Regions from separate parts of the Shewanella donghaensis genome, predicted to be linked through region 1. Evidence: predicted binding sites of a transcription regulator. Region 1 holds the regulator's gene; each other region holds the start of a gene.
What was found. The regulator sigma-54, encoded in region 1, starts transcription at its own class of promoters, with help from an activator protein. The targets are predictions, from matches to a motif close to GTTGGCACGNNNNTNGNNT.
Positions count from the first base shown of each region.

Region 2: the regulator sigma-54 is predicted to act here: its motif matches at 2,365-2,383, upstream of FPK91_RS08090 (CmpA/NrtA family ABC transporter substrate-binding protein).
Region 3: the regulator sigma-54 is predicted to act here: its motif matches at 2,276-2,294, upstream of flgB (flagellar basal body rod protein FlgB).

Region 1 is NZ_CP041783.1:2,565,342-2,569,700, forward strand. Features, by position in the region: gene lptC (LPS export ABC transporter periplasmic protein LptC) at 1-258, shown strand, start outside; partial or broken gene lptA (lipopolysaccharide transport periplasmic protein LptA) at 245-784, shown strand; gene lptB (LPS export ABC transporter ATP-binding protein) at 1,018-1,749, shown strand; gene FPK91_RS11020 (RNA polymerase factor sigma-54) at 1,882-3,372, shown strand; gene hpf (ribosome hibernation promoting factor) at 3,396-3,683, shown strand; gene ptsN (PTS IIA-like nitrogen regulatory protein PtsN) at 3,686-4,129, shown strand; gene rapZ (RNase adapter RapZ) at 4,126-4,359, shown strand, end outside.
Region 2 is NZ_CP041783.1:1,887,260-1,891,618, forward strand. Features, by position in the region: gene FPK91_RS08085 (ABC transporter permease) at 1-689, opposite strand, end outside; gene FPK91_RS08090 (CmpA/NrtA family ABC transporter substrate-binding protein) at 779-2,095, opposite strand; gene FPK91_RS08095 (sodium ion-translocating decarboxylase subunit beta) at 2,744-3,874, opposite strand; gene oadA (sodium-extruding oxaloacetate decarboxylase subunit alpha) at 3,883-4,359, opposite strand, start outside.
Region 3 is NZ_CP041783.1:1,698,638-1,702,996, forward strand. Features, by position in the region: gene flgE (flagellar hook protein FlgE) at 1-547, opposite strand, end outside; gene flgD (flagellar hook assembly protein FlgD) at 630-1,400, opposite strand; gene flgC (flagellar basal body rod protein FlgC) at 1,425-1,841, opposite strand; gene flgB (flagellar basal body rod protein FlgB) at 1,844-2,242, opposite strand; gene FPK91_RS07240 (CheR family methyltransferase) at 2,392-3,225, opposite strand; gene FPK91_RS07245 (chemotaxis protein CheV) at 3,367-4,287, opposite strand.

The sequences.
Region 1 (4,359 bases):
AAGCTAAATAAAGAAACAGGCAAAGTAGTATTAGAAAATAATGTTATTATTGATGCAATAAACATCGATGAACCAGTACAATCTTTGACAACGACCATGTTATCACTCGATTTAAATACGATGATCATGACCTCAGATAGACAGATTGTTGTCACTGGACAAGATTTCAATATACAAGGCCTTGGCCTTTATGCTGATTTAAATGCTCAAGAACTTGAGTTATTAAGTCAAGTCGAAGGAACATATGAAGCAAAGTAAAATTTTTATCATCTCACTGCTAAGCTTAGTGAGTATTTCTAGCGCCTACGCTAAAGAAGGCGATTTGCAACAAGAGCTAAAAGTTGCTGCTAACAGCCAAAAAGCTGACATTAAAAACAATCAGGTGATATTTTTTGGACCCGTCAATGTCACTCAAGGCACGATTAATATCAATGCAGACGAATTACGTGCATTTGGTACAGAAAGTGGCACAAGAAAGACCATGGTAGCGACTGGTAATCCAGCCACCTTCTCACAGGAGTTGGATGACGGTCGTATTGGTACAGCCAGTGCAAATGAGATTAAATATGAACTAGCAACCAGTATCCTAACCTTAAAAGGTAATGCCAAACTGGATCAAGCAGGTAGCCAGGTGACGGGCAACTTAATAAGCTATAATATTGATAAACAACAACTTATTGCAGAAAGCTTAGGCGACGGTAAAGATCGGGTTATCACTATTTTTCAGCCAGAAAACCATCCTGAACTCATAGACGAAGAAAAAGCTGAACCTTCTTTACCAGAAGCGCAGCCTTTACCAGAATCAACAAACGGTTTAGAAGATGATGCTATAGAAGCGCTAGATGGCGCTGTCGAAGAAAATGTCGAAAAAGCGGTTGAACAAGGTTCGCCAACCGTAAGCGAAGAAAATAACCAGGTCACAGCAGACATAACTAATACTGCTGAATCAGTCATCGAATCAACCGAAATTGAGACAACGACACCATCAATTGTCCCTACTGCTGAGCAAAATAACTGATGACACAGATAACGTTAACAGCTGAAAACCTCGCCAAGAGTTATAAAAGTCGTCAAGTCGTAAAAGACGTCAGCCTAACCGTAAAGACAGGTCAAATAGTCGGATTACTTGGCCCTAATGGTGCAGGTAAAACCACTACGTTTTATATGGTTGTTGGCCTTGTTAAAAGTGATAAAGGTCGTATTCTTATTGATGATGACGATTTGACCGCCGATCCAATGCATTTACGTGCTCGAAAAGGCATTGGGTATTTACCGCAAGAAGCCAGCATTTTTCGTAAACTCACCGTTCACGATAATATTATGGCGGTATTACAGACACGTAAAAACCTTTCTGCAGATGAACGTATTGAGCAACTTGAACACTTACTAGAAGAGTTCAACATCACTCATATTCGTGATAGCCAAGGTATGGCTTTATCTGGTGGTGAACGCCGCCGTGTTGAAATAGCTCGGGCATTAGCCGCTAATCCTAAATTTATTTTATTGGATGAGCCTTTTGCAGGTGTAGATCCTATCTCTGTGATAGACATCAAGAAAATAATTCAACAACTAAAAAGTCGAGGCTTAGGTGTGCTAATTACTGACCACAATGTACGTGAAACGCTCGATGTATGTGAGCGAGCTTACATTGTAAGTCATGGAAATTTGATTGCTGAAGGAACACCTGCTGAGATCTTAGACAATCAGCAAGTTAGGTCAGTATACTTAGGTGAACAATTCAAGCTATAGTTAGCACTAATCAGTTTTTAGTATGGCATTCGCGGCCAACATGGTTTCTTTTTAGATTCTATTTCTAGCAACACAATATAGAGTCCACCAATCTAGCCGCGATGATGATATTCAATTAGGGATAAGCGGTACATGAAAGCCTCACTCCAACTCAAAATGGGTCAGCATTTAACCATGACCCCACAGCTGCAACAGGCGATTCGCTTATTGCAGCTTTCGTCATTGGAGCTACAGCAAGAAATTCAGCAAGCACTTGATTCTAACCCACTATTGGAGCTCGAAGATGAGTTTGTAAAAGCTAAAGAGCCGGTTAAAGAAAATGACCAACAAACTGATACCGACTTTAGTGACAATAGCCAAGTTACCGTTGAAAAAGATACCTCTACCGTCGATACCACTGAATCACTCACCAAAGAATCGATGCCAGATGAATTACCAATGGATACCACTTGGGATGAAGTCTATTCTGCTTCACCGGGTTCGGGATCCGGTTCTGGCGCAGTTTCAGCTGGTGATGACATGCCTTTTCAAGGTGAAACCAGTGAAGGATTATATGAACACTTAGAATGGCAGAAAAATCTCACCCCATTCTCAGAAAATGACTTAGTCATTGCCACCGCTATTATCGAAGGTATTGACGATCGCGGTTACCTAACACAAAGCACCGACGACATTTTATTATCGTTAGGCAACGAAGAAATTGAGCTCGATGAAGTTGAAGCTGTTCTCAAACGCGTACAGCATTTTGATCCGGTAGGAGTGGCAGCCAGAGATTTAAGCGAATGCTTAATGATTCAGCTAGGTCAGTATCCTGACGAAATACCTTGTTTAGACAATGTAAAATTACTTATCAAAGATTATTTGGATTTAATTGCAGGTCGTGATTTCAGATTGTTAATGCGTAAAACCAAGCTTAAAGAAGATGATTTACGTGAAGCGATTGAGTTTATTCAAACCTTAAATCCACGCCCTGGCTTACAAATCACCTCAGTTAAAGACGAGTACGTCATTCCTGATGTCACGGTTTTAAAAAAGAGTGGCCGTTGGGTAGTAGAACTCAATCCTGATAATATGCCTAAGATTGGTGTTAATCAGCAATATGCCGCTATGGCGAAAGGTTCTTCTAATCAAGCTGACAGTCAATTTATTCGCGGACACTTACAAGAAGCAAAATGGTTTATTAAAAGTATTGATAGCCGCAATGAAACCTTATTAAAAGTTGCTAATTGTATCGTGCAATTTCAACAAGGATTTTTTGAATTCGGGGAAGAAGCAATGAAGCCAATGGTGCTTAATGATATTGCCGAAGCCGTTGAAATGCATGAGTCGACAATTTCCCGAGTTACCACCCAGAAATATATGCACACCCCTCGGGGACTTTTTGAACTAAAATATTTCTTCTCTAGCCATGTCAGTACAGATGATGGTGGAGAATGTTCTTCTACAGCAATTCGTGCATTTATTAAAAAGCTTGTTGCTGCAGAGAATCAGAAAAAGCCACTTAGTGATAGTAAAATGGCGACACTATTGGCTGAACAAGGGATTAACGTTGCTCGGCGTACGATCGCCAAATATCGTGAAGCAATGCTCATCCCTCCGTCAAACCAACGCAAAAGTTTATAACGATTGTAATCGGAGGATGATATATGCAAATTAACCTGACTGGGAACCATATCGAAATAACCCAATCTTTACGCGAATATGTGCAAACAAAATTTTCAAAGCTTGAACGACACTTCGAACAGATCAATAATGTTCACGTTGTGCTCGATGTACAAAAGTTGCAACAAATTGCCGAAGCTAAACTGCACCTTAAAGGCGGTGAAGTATTTGCTGTATCGCGAAATGCTGATATGTATGTGGCAATAGACGCCCTGATAGATAAGTTAGACCGTCAGGTAATTAAACATAAAGAGAAGCTAACTAAACACTAACGATGGAACTTCGCACCATCCTGCAGCCGGCGTGCACAACCTGCGCCACGCCGGGCAGTAAGAAAAAGGTACTGGAATTAATCAGCAATTTAATGGCTGCCCAGTACCCGACCCTATCTTCACAGGCTATTTTTGAAAGTCTAATAGCGCGTGAAAAAATGGGCAGTACAGGAATAGGAAATGGCATAGCAATTCCTCACGGTCGATTAGATGATATCGATGAGCCCATTGCTATCTTAATTAAATGCGAAGAAGCCATTGCCTTTGATGCCATTGACAAGCAACCCGTTGATATTTTATTTGCGCTTCTTGTGCCCGCAGATCAGTGCCAGCAACATTTAAGCACTTTATCTACCATGGCCGAGAAACTCAGTGATAAATTGATACTTAAACGACTTCGAAAGAGTCATGACGCTACAGAACTTTATCAGGTTATTACTGCATGAAACTTGTCATTGTATCGGGACGTTCAGGTTCGGGGAAATCAGTTGCACTGAGAGTGCTTGAAGACCTAGGTTATTATTGTGTTGATAACCTGCCACTACCGTTAATAGGTAGTCTACTTGAACAGCTCAAAGATAGTAATGAGCTAGTCGCTATCAGCGTCGATGTTCGTAATATCGAAGAGCAAGGAAAAGTACTGCAAGAGCAAATAGCACTGCTATCCGATGATACA
Region 2 (4,359 bases), 680 kb from region 1:
CGGCTGACATTGAGTAAGTCAGAATCAATGGATGCCACCCCAATTGAGGTATTGATGACCATGGGCCACAAACTACAGAGGGTGACGGTCAACATGGAGTTGATAAATGATTTAGAGAACATCGGATCAGGTGACACATATAACGCGCTCACGACCATGGTCACCAAAGGCAGCCATGCCAGTGGTGATACTGGTTTGAATATTTGCACTATCGGATTCACCGCTGCATTAACGGTTTTGCTTAACCCCATCCAGATACCCATAGGGATAGCGATAATGGCGGCTAGTATAAATCCTGACATGACCGTAATAAGTGAGGTCACTATCTGATCAAAGAAGGTTTCCTTACCTGTGTACTTCCTCGTTTTTGCTTGGTAGCTAGGATCAGCTGCTAGCCTTGCATCATTGCGAACTTGTTGGCGTTCATAAAAAGCAGCCGCCTTTTCCCGCTCTGCATTATGCTCTTGGTAAAGCCCATCGAACTGAGCTACAACAGCTACAGGACCAGGAAACTTACCTAGGGATGTATTAATATTATTGGCTGTAATTGACCAAAAAACTAAAAACACGGTAATACCAATGAGCGGTAATAATAATGCTTTGCTCATCGCCGCTGATTTGGCCAACAACGAAGTTACAGCCGACTTATCCATAGGGAGTCTCTGCGCTAATCTTGCAATGGTTGTCATAGGTCTATCCTCACTTCGATAGCTCTTACTTGCATAAAACTTGAATCAAACTCGACATAAAGCTCGACATACAGTACGTAAGCTCAGACTTAAAGTTTGTCGCCTTGCTTTAATCCGATACTGAACTTGTTGATATACGCATTCGGGGCACTACCGTCATACACAATGTCATCAATGAAATGTTGCTGCGGCTTTTTAAAGCCCGTTTCAGTAGCAAAGTCAGGGAAGTGTTTGGCATCAATACTTTTATCATCAATTAACGATTGCGCGGCTTTTGCATAGATATCTGGACGGTAAACCTTGGCTGCTATCTCTTTGTACCAAGTATCAGGCTTATCATCTGAAATCTGTCCCCAACGACGCATTTGGGTTAAGTACCAAATCGCATCTGAGTAATATGGGTAGGTTGCGTTATAACGAAAGAACACATTGAAATCAGGCACCGCGCGCTTATCACCTTTTTCATATTCAAAGGTGCCAGTCATACTGTTGGCAATCACATCGTAATCAGCGCCAACATAGTTAGATTGAGATAAAATTTTCACAGCTGCTGGGCGATTAGCGTTGTTGTTCTCGTCTAACCATTTAGCCGCTTTAATTAATGCTCTGGTTAAGCGAATAGTGGTGTTTGGATACTTTTCAGCAAATTCTGCGGTAATACCAAATACTTTTTCAGGGTTGTCTTTCCAAATTTCATAATCAGTAACCACTGGCACCCCGATGCCTTTAAACACCGCTTGCTGGTTCCAAGGCTCACCGACGCAATAGCCATAGATGGTGCCAGCTTCAAGGGTTGACGGCATTTGCGGTGGCGGCGTAACAGATAAGTAAGCTTCTGCGTCGAGTTGTCCTGAAGTATCACCTTTGTGAGGTGCATAAAAACCAGGGTGAATACCACCAGCCGCTAACCAATAACGTAGTTCATAGTTATGGGTTGATACCGGAAATACCATGCCCATTTTAAAGGGCTTACCTTGCTCGTTATATTTGTCTACCACAGGTTTGAGCGAGTCAGCCTTAATCGGGTGAACAGGTTTACCATCGGCATTTTTAGCGATATTAGGCTTCATTTGCGCCCAAATATCATTGGATACGGTAATGGCATTACCGTTTAAGTCCATAGAAAAAGGCGTAATGATATGGGCTTTGGTGCCATAACCAATGGTGGCTGCAATCGGCTGGCCGGCTAGCATATGCGCCCCATCTAAACGGCCGTCGATAACGCCGTCCAATAACACTTTCCAGTTAGCTTGAGCCTCGATAGTGACGTATAAGCCTTCTTCTTCGAAATAACCATTTTCATAAGCAATGGCGATAGGCGCCATATCGGTTAACTTAATAAAACCAAATGTCAGCTCTTCTTTTTCAGGAAAGCCTACTTCTGCAGTGGCAACATTAACTTGCATCACAGCACTAATACTTAGTGTTACAGCTAGCTGCTTAAATGACTTTTTCCAATTCATCGTTGATCCCTTTTAAGTTTTAAAAATTTTGTAAAAAAAAAGGCGCTTAATTACCCGTTAAGGAATAATTAAAGCGCCTTTGCTTTGAATTTGAATTTGATGTATTTAACAATTCAATTAAATATTGAGCTAGTACTTCGAACAATTACAACTGATTAATTATTCAAAAAGGAGCAATCAATAACCTCTACCTCCTTTTGTTACTAAATACTATTCATTAACCATGCCAGAAAAGCAAAACACTGTTATATATGAGTTTATTATAATATTAAGGGATAACCAATTTGAGGTAACAGATCCAATCGGTGCAACATTATTTGTCATTGCACTTTTTTGGTTACTTAACAAATATGAATACTCAAACTCAATAGAAACCTGCAGTTAAATGAGAAATGAATTGCCTTAATGCTAACGGCAAAAAGCTAATAAGAATAACCATTAATAAATGCTAGGGTTTGAGAATGTCAGTAGAGTCAGTAACCCAAGACATAAAAAAACCACTTAACTAAAAGTTAAGTGGTTTTAAATGGAAAACTTAATCAGGACACACTTTTTAGGACAAACTTAGCGCCATAATAAAAATCCCTTTATTCAGCCAAGTACAGCAAGTAATACACCCGCAGCAACAGCACTACCTAATACACCTGCAACGTTTGGTCCCATAGCATGCATCAGCAAGAAGTTTTGATGATTAGCCTCAAGACCTACTTTATTCACCACACGTGCAGCCATTGGTACTGCAGAGACGCCTGCGGCACCAATAAGTGGATTAATCTTACCACCTGTGACTTTAGACATTAATTTAGCCATCAATACGCCAGCAGCAGTACCTATACTAAATGCGACTGCACCCAGTAACAGAATACCGAGAGTTTCAATACGTAAAAACTCTTCCGCTTGAAGCTTAGAACCGACCGCTAAACCAAGGAAAATCGTTACAATATTAATTAGCTCATTTTGCGCTGTTGAAGATAATCTATCAACAACTCCTGATTCACGCATTAAGTTACCTAAACAAAACATACCCACTAAAGGCGATGCCGCTGGTAGGAACAAAATCGTTAGACCGACAACCATCAAAGGAAAGATGATTTTTTCTTTCTTACTGACTTCCCGTAGCTGTTCCATTTTAATACTACGTTCTGACTCAGTGGTTAATAGACGCATTATTGGCGGCTGGATTAACGGTACAAGCGCCATATATGAATATGCAGCGACCGCAATCGCACCTAATAAATCAGGCGCTAATTTTGATGCTAAGAAAATCGCTGTTGGCCCATCTGCACCACCAATAATCGCAATGGCTGCAGCGTCTTGCATACTGAATTCAAAACCTGGTACCAAATTAAGTGCGATAGCACCAAGCAATGTGGCAAAAATACCAAACTGCGCCGCAGCACCCAACAATAACGTTTTTGGGTTTGCAATCAATGCGCCAAAGTCGGTTAATGCTCCCACTCCCATAAAGATAAGTAATGGGAATATGCCAGTCTCAATCCCTACATGATAGGCATACCATAAAAGACCACCTTCATCGGTGAAACCTGCATTAGGTATGTTAGCCAATATGGCGCCAAACCCAATAGGTATTAACAACAGTGGCTCAAAACCTTTGGCGATTGCTAAAAAAAGCAACAAGCCGCCAATTGCCATCATAAATATTTGATCAGGTGCGAAGTTAGCAATACCTGTCTCAGACCAAAAGGCCAGTAATCCTTCCATGCTATCTCCTACGCTAACGCTAACAATGGCGAACCAACTGAAACAGCATCACCTTGCTTAACTGAAATATTTCTAATAAAACCTGTTGTTTCAGCGCGGACTTCTGTTTCCATCTTCATTGCTTCAAGGATAATAACAACATCACCTTCATTAACATGATCACCGTCATTGACTAAAACTTTGAAAATATTACCTGACAGTGGTGCATTCATGGTTGCTTTAATTTCATTGCTAACAGGTGCAGCTGCAGGAGTCGATGTTACAGCCGTTGAAGAAGGGACAATTTGACTGATGTCACCGCCTTCACTGACTTCAACAACAAAACTTTGTCCTTGAACATTCACCGTGTAGGTTTCTGCGCCCTTCTCAGCTTTAGCGGCTGGCACAACCATATCGTCTGCACTAGGAACAGGTTCAAATGCATCTGCATTACCACGATTGGTCAGAAACTTAAGACCAATTTGGTTAAATAACGCATAAGTCAT
Region 3 (4,359 bases), 870 kb from region 1:
TTGGATCAAAGTTCGCAGGGTCTAATGCCGTTTCACCAACATTTAAATTCATTTGAAAACCAACTGAACCTGTCATTACAGGACTACCTGCAGTATCTGGAATTTTAATCGGTTGAGTTGTAGTTAAGCTCACTGAAGTTGAATTACCGCTGGCATCTACTGGGAAGCCTTGTAAAAAATTACCCGCTGAATCTGTCATATAACTTTCAGAGTTAACTTTAAACGCGCCTGCCCGTGTAAAGGCATGGTCTTGCGTTCCTTGTTCAGCAGATGTTACGAAAAATCCACCGCCACTGATCGCCATATCTAAAGAGTTACTGGTAAATTGTAAGCTACCTTGTTGAAACTGCTGGGCAACCTGAGTGGTAGTTGCACCGCCACCGACAGCGGTTTTGCTGTTAGAAAAAATGGAATTAGCATACACATCGGCAAATTCTGCACGGGATTCTTTAAAGCCGATAGTGTTAACGTTGGCAATGTTATTTGCAGTGGTGTTAAGATCTTTTTGAGCAGCAGCAATACCACTCAATGCTATATTAAACGACATAAATCACCTCTATACTCTCTAAATTCGGTTATGTTTTAACTGACAGTTTTCTGACAGTTTTTAGTTATTTTTGCAGTTAACATCAGCTTTCAGCAACAGCAAGTACATCAGATAATTGAATGCCACCAATGCCTCTAAGGTTAAGAATCGCCCCTGTTGCGACACTACCAAGTGACACGCTGGTTACATGGGCATAGGTTGAAACGGCTAAATCTTCCGCTTTACCATCGACTTTTCCGTTGGCTTTAAATGAATAAAGCCCTTCTTCAACAGGTTCACCATTCTTATCTAGCCCGTCCCATGACACATCAATGTTGCCACCAGCTGAGCCATCAACTTCAAAGGTTGTAATGACCTGCCCAGTTTCATCTTCTACAGATACAGTAATAGTATCGACAGGCGATGGGGTACTCACTACCCCTTTTATTTCTGAGTGTTCAGCTGATATATGACCGGTATCAGATGGAATTAACACTTTCTGGCCCACTAAACCTGATGCTTGTAGTGCCTGACTTGAACTCATAACACTGTTCAAGTTAAGAATTTCTTGATTTAACTTTGAAATACCATCAACCGTCGAAAAGGATGCCATTTGTGCAATCATTTGATCATTATCAACAGGCTCAAATGGGTCTTGCATCGACAACTGTTGGCTCAATAACGCAAAAAAATCGGCTTGGGTTAATTCGTTATTTTTAATTTCACCCGTTTCTTCCGTTGTTTCTTGCAGCTTTACACTGTCTAAAAATGTATTTCCTGTTGTCTCGGTTGTCGAAGAGTTGGTCGCTATACTTGACGCTGTTGACGACTTACTCTGCGGTAAAGACTGACTATAAGGATTTACGAGGCTCATAGGTTACCTCCAACAAAATTCATATTACTTACCCATACGAAGCGTTTGTTGCAGCATTGATTTAGCTGCATCAGCCACTTGGACATTCATTTGATATGACTGAGAAGCGGAAAGCATATCAGCCATCTCTTCCATAACATTTACATTTGGCTTATAGATAAACCCATCACCGTCAGCCATTGGGTGATTAGGAGAAAATTCTTTTAGTAGCGGCGCATCACTTTCAACAATACCTTTAACACTGACACTATGAGAGCTATTTTGCTGATGACTCGCTTTGGCCATTTCAGCTTCAAAAATAGGGTGACGTGCTTTATATGTCTCACCGACACTACTTGATACTGAATTAGCGTTAGCAATATTACTGGCGGTGGTATTTAAGCGAACTGATTGAGCAGACATTCCTGAACCAGACACATTGAAAATATTAAATAGACTCATGATTAATCACCTCTAATGGCTTTGCGCATGCCAGAAAACTTACTTTCAAGAAAACCTAACGACATTTGATACTCTAAAGAATTTTGCATGAAAGCAGACTTTTCCTCTTGAGAATCAACGGTATTACCATCGCCAGTATCAGGTTGATTAGGAACGCGAAATTGAACATGTTCTTCGCTTAATGCCTTCAAATCAAAGTGCTTGTCAGTGGTTTGACTCATTTGCAGCCCTTTTTGATGAGAGCGAGCACTATTCATAGCTGATTCAAAGTCGATATCTCGAGCTTTGTAACCTGGAGTATCTGAATTGGCGATATTACTAGAGAGCACTTCAGCCCTTTGAGCACGTATGCCCAACGAGTATTGATGTATTCCTAAACCATTTTCAAAATTAATCGCCATAAAATTGCCTCCATCAGCTAACTGATGATTACAAAGCAATCCTTATGCCAAAATAATAGAGTTTTGGTCAGAGAGAGAATAAAAATAAAAAATGCCGACGGACGCCAGCATTTAAAAGAGGTAAACGATTATAAATCAGCAACTTAAGATTAGGTTTTCTTTTGGTAATATATTCCAGGATTACAACGAACCATATTAAATTCATCAGTTAATCCTGAGATAGATTCTGACGCACCTAAGAATAAAATCCCATTTGGGTTAAGAGCGGCAGCGAATTGCCGCAAAATTTTAGCTTTTGCCTCAGGGGCAAAGTAGATCAGTACATTACGGCAAAAAATAATATCGAATTTACCTAATAAGCTATAACTCTCAAGTAAATTATGCGCCCTAAAATTAACGAGTCGCTTAACATTGTCTTTTACTTTCATATTCCCTGTCGGTAAAGCATCAAAGAACTGTCTTTTACGCTCTGGCGATAAGCCTCGAGCTAGCGCTAAACTGTCATATTCAGCATTTTTACAACGCTCAAGCATAGACGGTGATAAGTCTGTCGCTTGAATTGTCGCATTACCCGGTAAAGCGCCAGGTTTGCGCTGTTGATACTCAAGAATAGTCATAGCCAATGAATAAGGCTCTTGACCAGATGAACAAGCAGCAGACCAAATCTTTAATGGCCGACCTAAACGGCTATAGTCAGGTAATAATGCATTATGCAGTAATTCAAATGGGTATTTATCTCTAAACCATAAAGTTTCATTCGTAGTCATTGCATCTATGACTTCCGCTCTTAGCTGTCGCTCTGCAGGTTTCATAGAGCGTTTTACCACTTCAGACAATGACGGTAAATTGTGCTTCCCCATTAAAGGGGCTAAACGACTCCTCACTAAATATTGCTTATTGTCACCTAATACAATGCCACTATGTTGCTCTAAAAAGAGCTTAAATTGATTATATTCTGTTTCAGCAAGTGATTTATTCGGCACTTTTACACCTTATTGTTACGAGAGAAACCACGTTGTTTTCTCAATCTGGACGACTACTTTTTCGTTATTGATTCAACCAATAGCAAAAGCTAACTAACATTAAACCTGCCAACTAATCATAGTCAAAATTAACGTTTATACCTATAACATTAAATGTTTGTTGACTGCAGAGGCTAATTCATCAGGGTTAAATTTAGCAATAAAGTCATTCGCACCGACTTTTTCAACCATTGCTTGGTTGAATACACCACTTAATGATGTATGTAATACCACTTTAATATCTTTTAATTTGGGATCATCACGAATTTCTGCTGTGAGGGTATAACCATCCATTTCAGGCATTTCAATATCAGAAATAATCAATGGAATTTCATCGGCTACATTATCCATTTCACTCGCGATGGCTTTTAGCTTTATGAGGGCATCTTTACCATCTATGGCAGTATCAATCTGCAGGTTTAATGAAGATAGTGAACGAATAATTTGCTTACGGGCAACAGCTGAATCATCAATAACCATAATATGATAATGTCGTTCTTTATCAATGGTTATTGCATCGTTTGCTTCTTGGCTCAATTCTGTTTTGACCGGTGAAATTTCGTCTAAAATTTTCTCAACATCCAAGATTTCAACCAATTCACCTTCAATTTCAGTCACCGCAGTCAAATAGGAGTTACGCCCTGCACCTTGTGGTGGTGGCATAATTGATTCCCAATTCATATTAATAATCCGCTCAACTGAACTCACTAAAAAGCCCTGAATACTACGGTTATATTCTGAAATGATAATAAAACAATTTTCAGTTGACTCAATTGGACGCCCACCTGTCGCAGCGCTTAAATCAATCACTGAGATGGTAGAACCACGGATATGGGCAATACCTTTAATTAACGGGCTTAAGCGCGGTAATTTTGTTAATGGCGGACACTGCAGCACTTCTTTTACTTTAAAAACGTTAATACCAAAACGTTGACGACCGTTTAGTTTAAAAAGTAACAACTCAAGTCTATTCTGGCCAACGAGTTGGGTACGTTTGTTAACTGATTCAAGAATACTCGACATAACCCTGCCTTGTTTATTAATGCTAACCCTTCGGGTTTTATTATAAGTGCTTTCTACTAATGTAGTTTTATT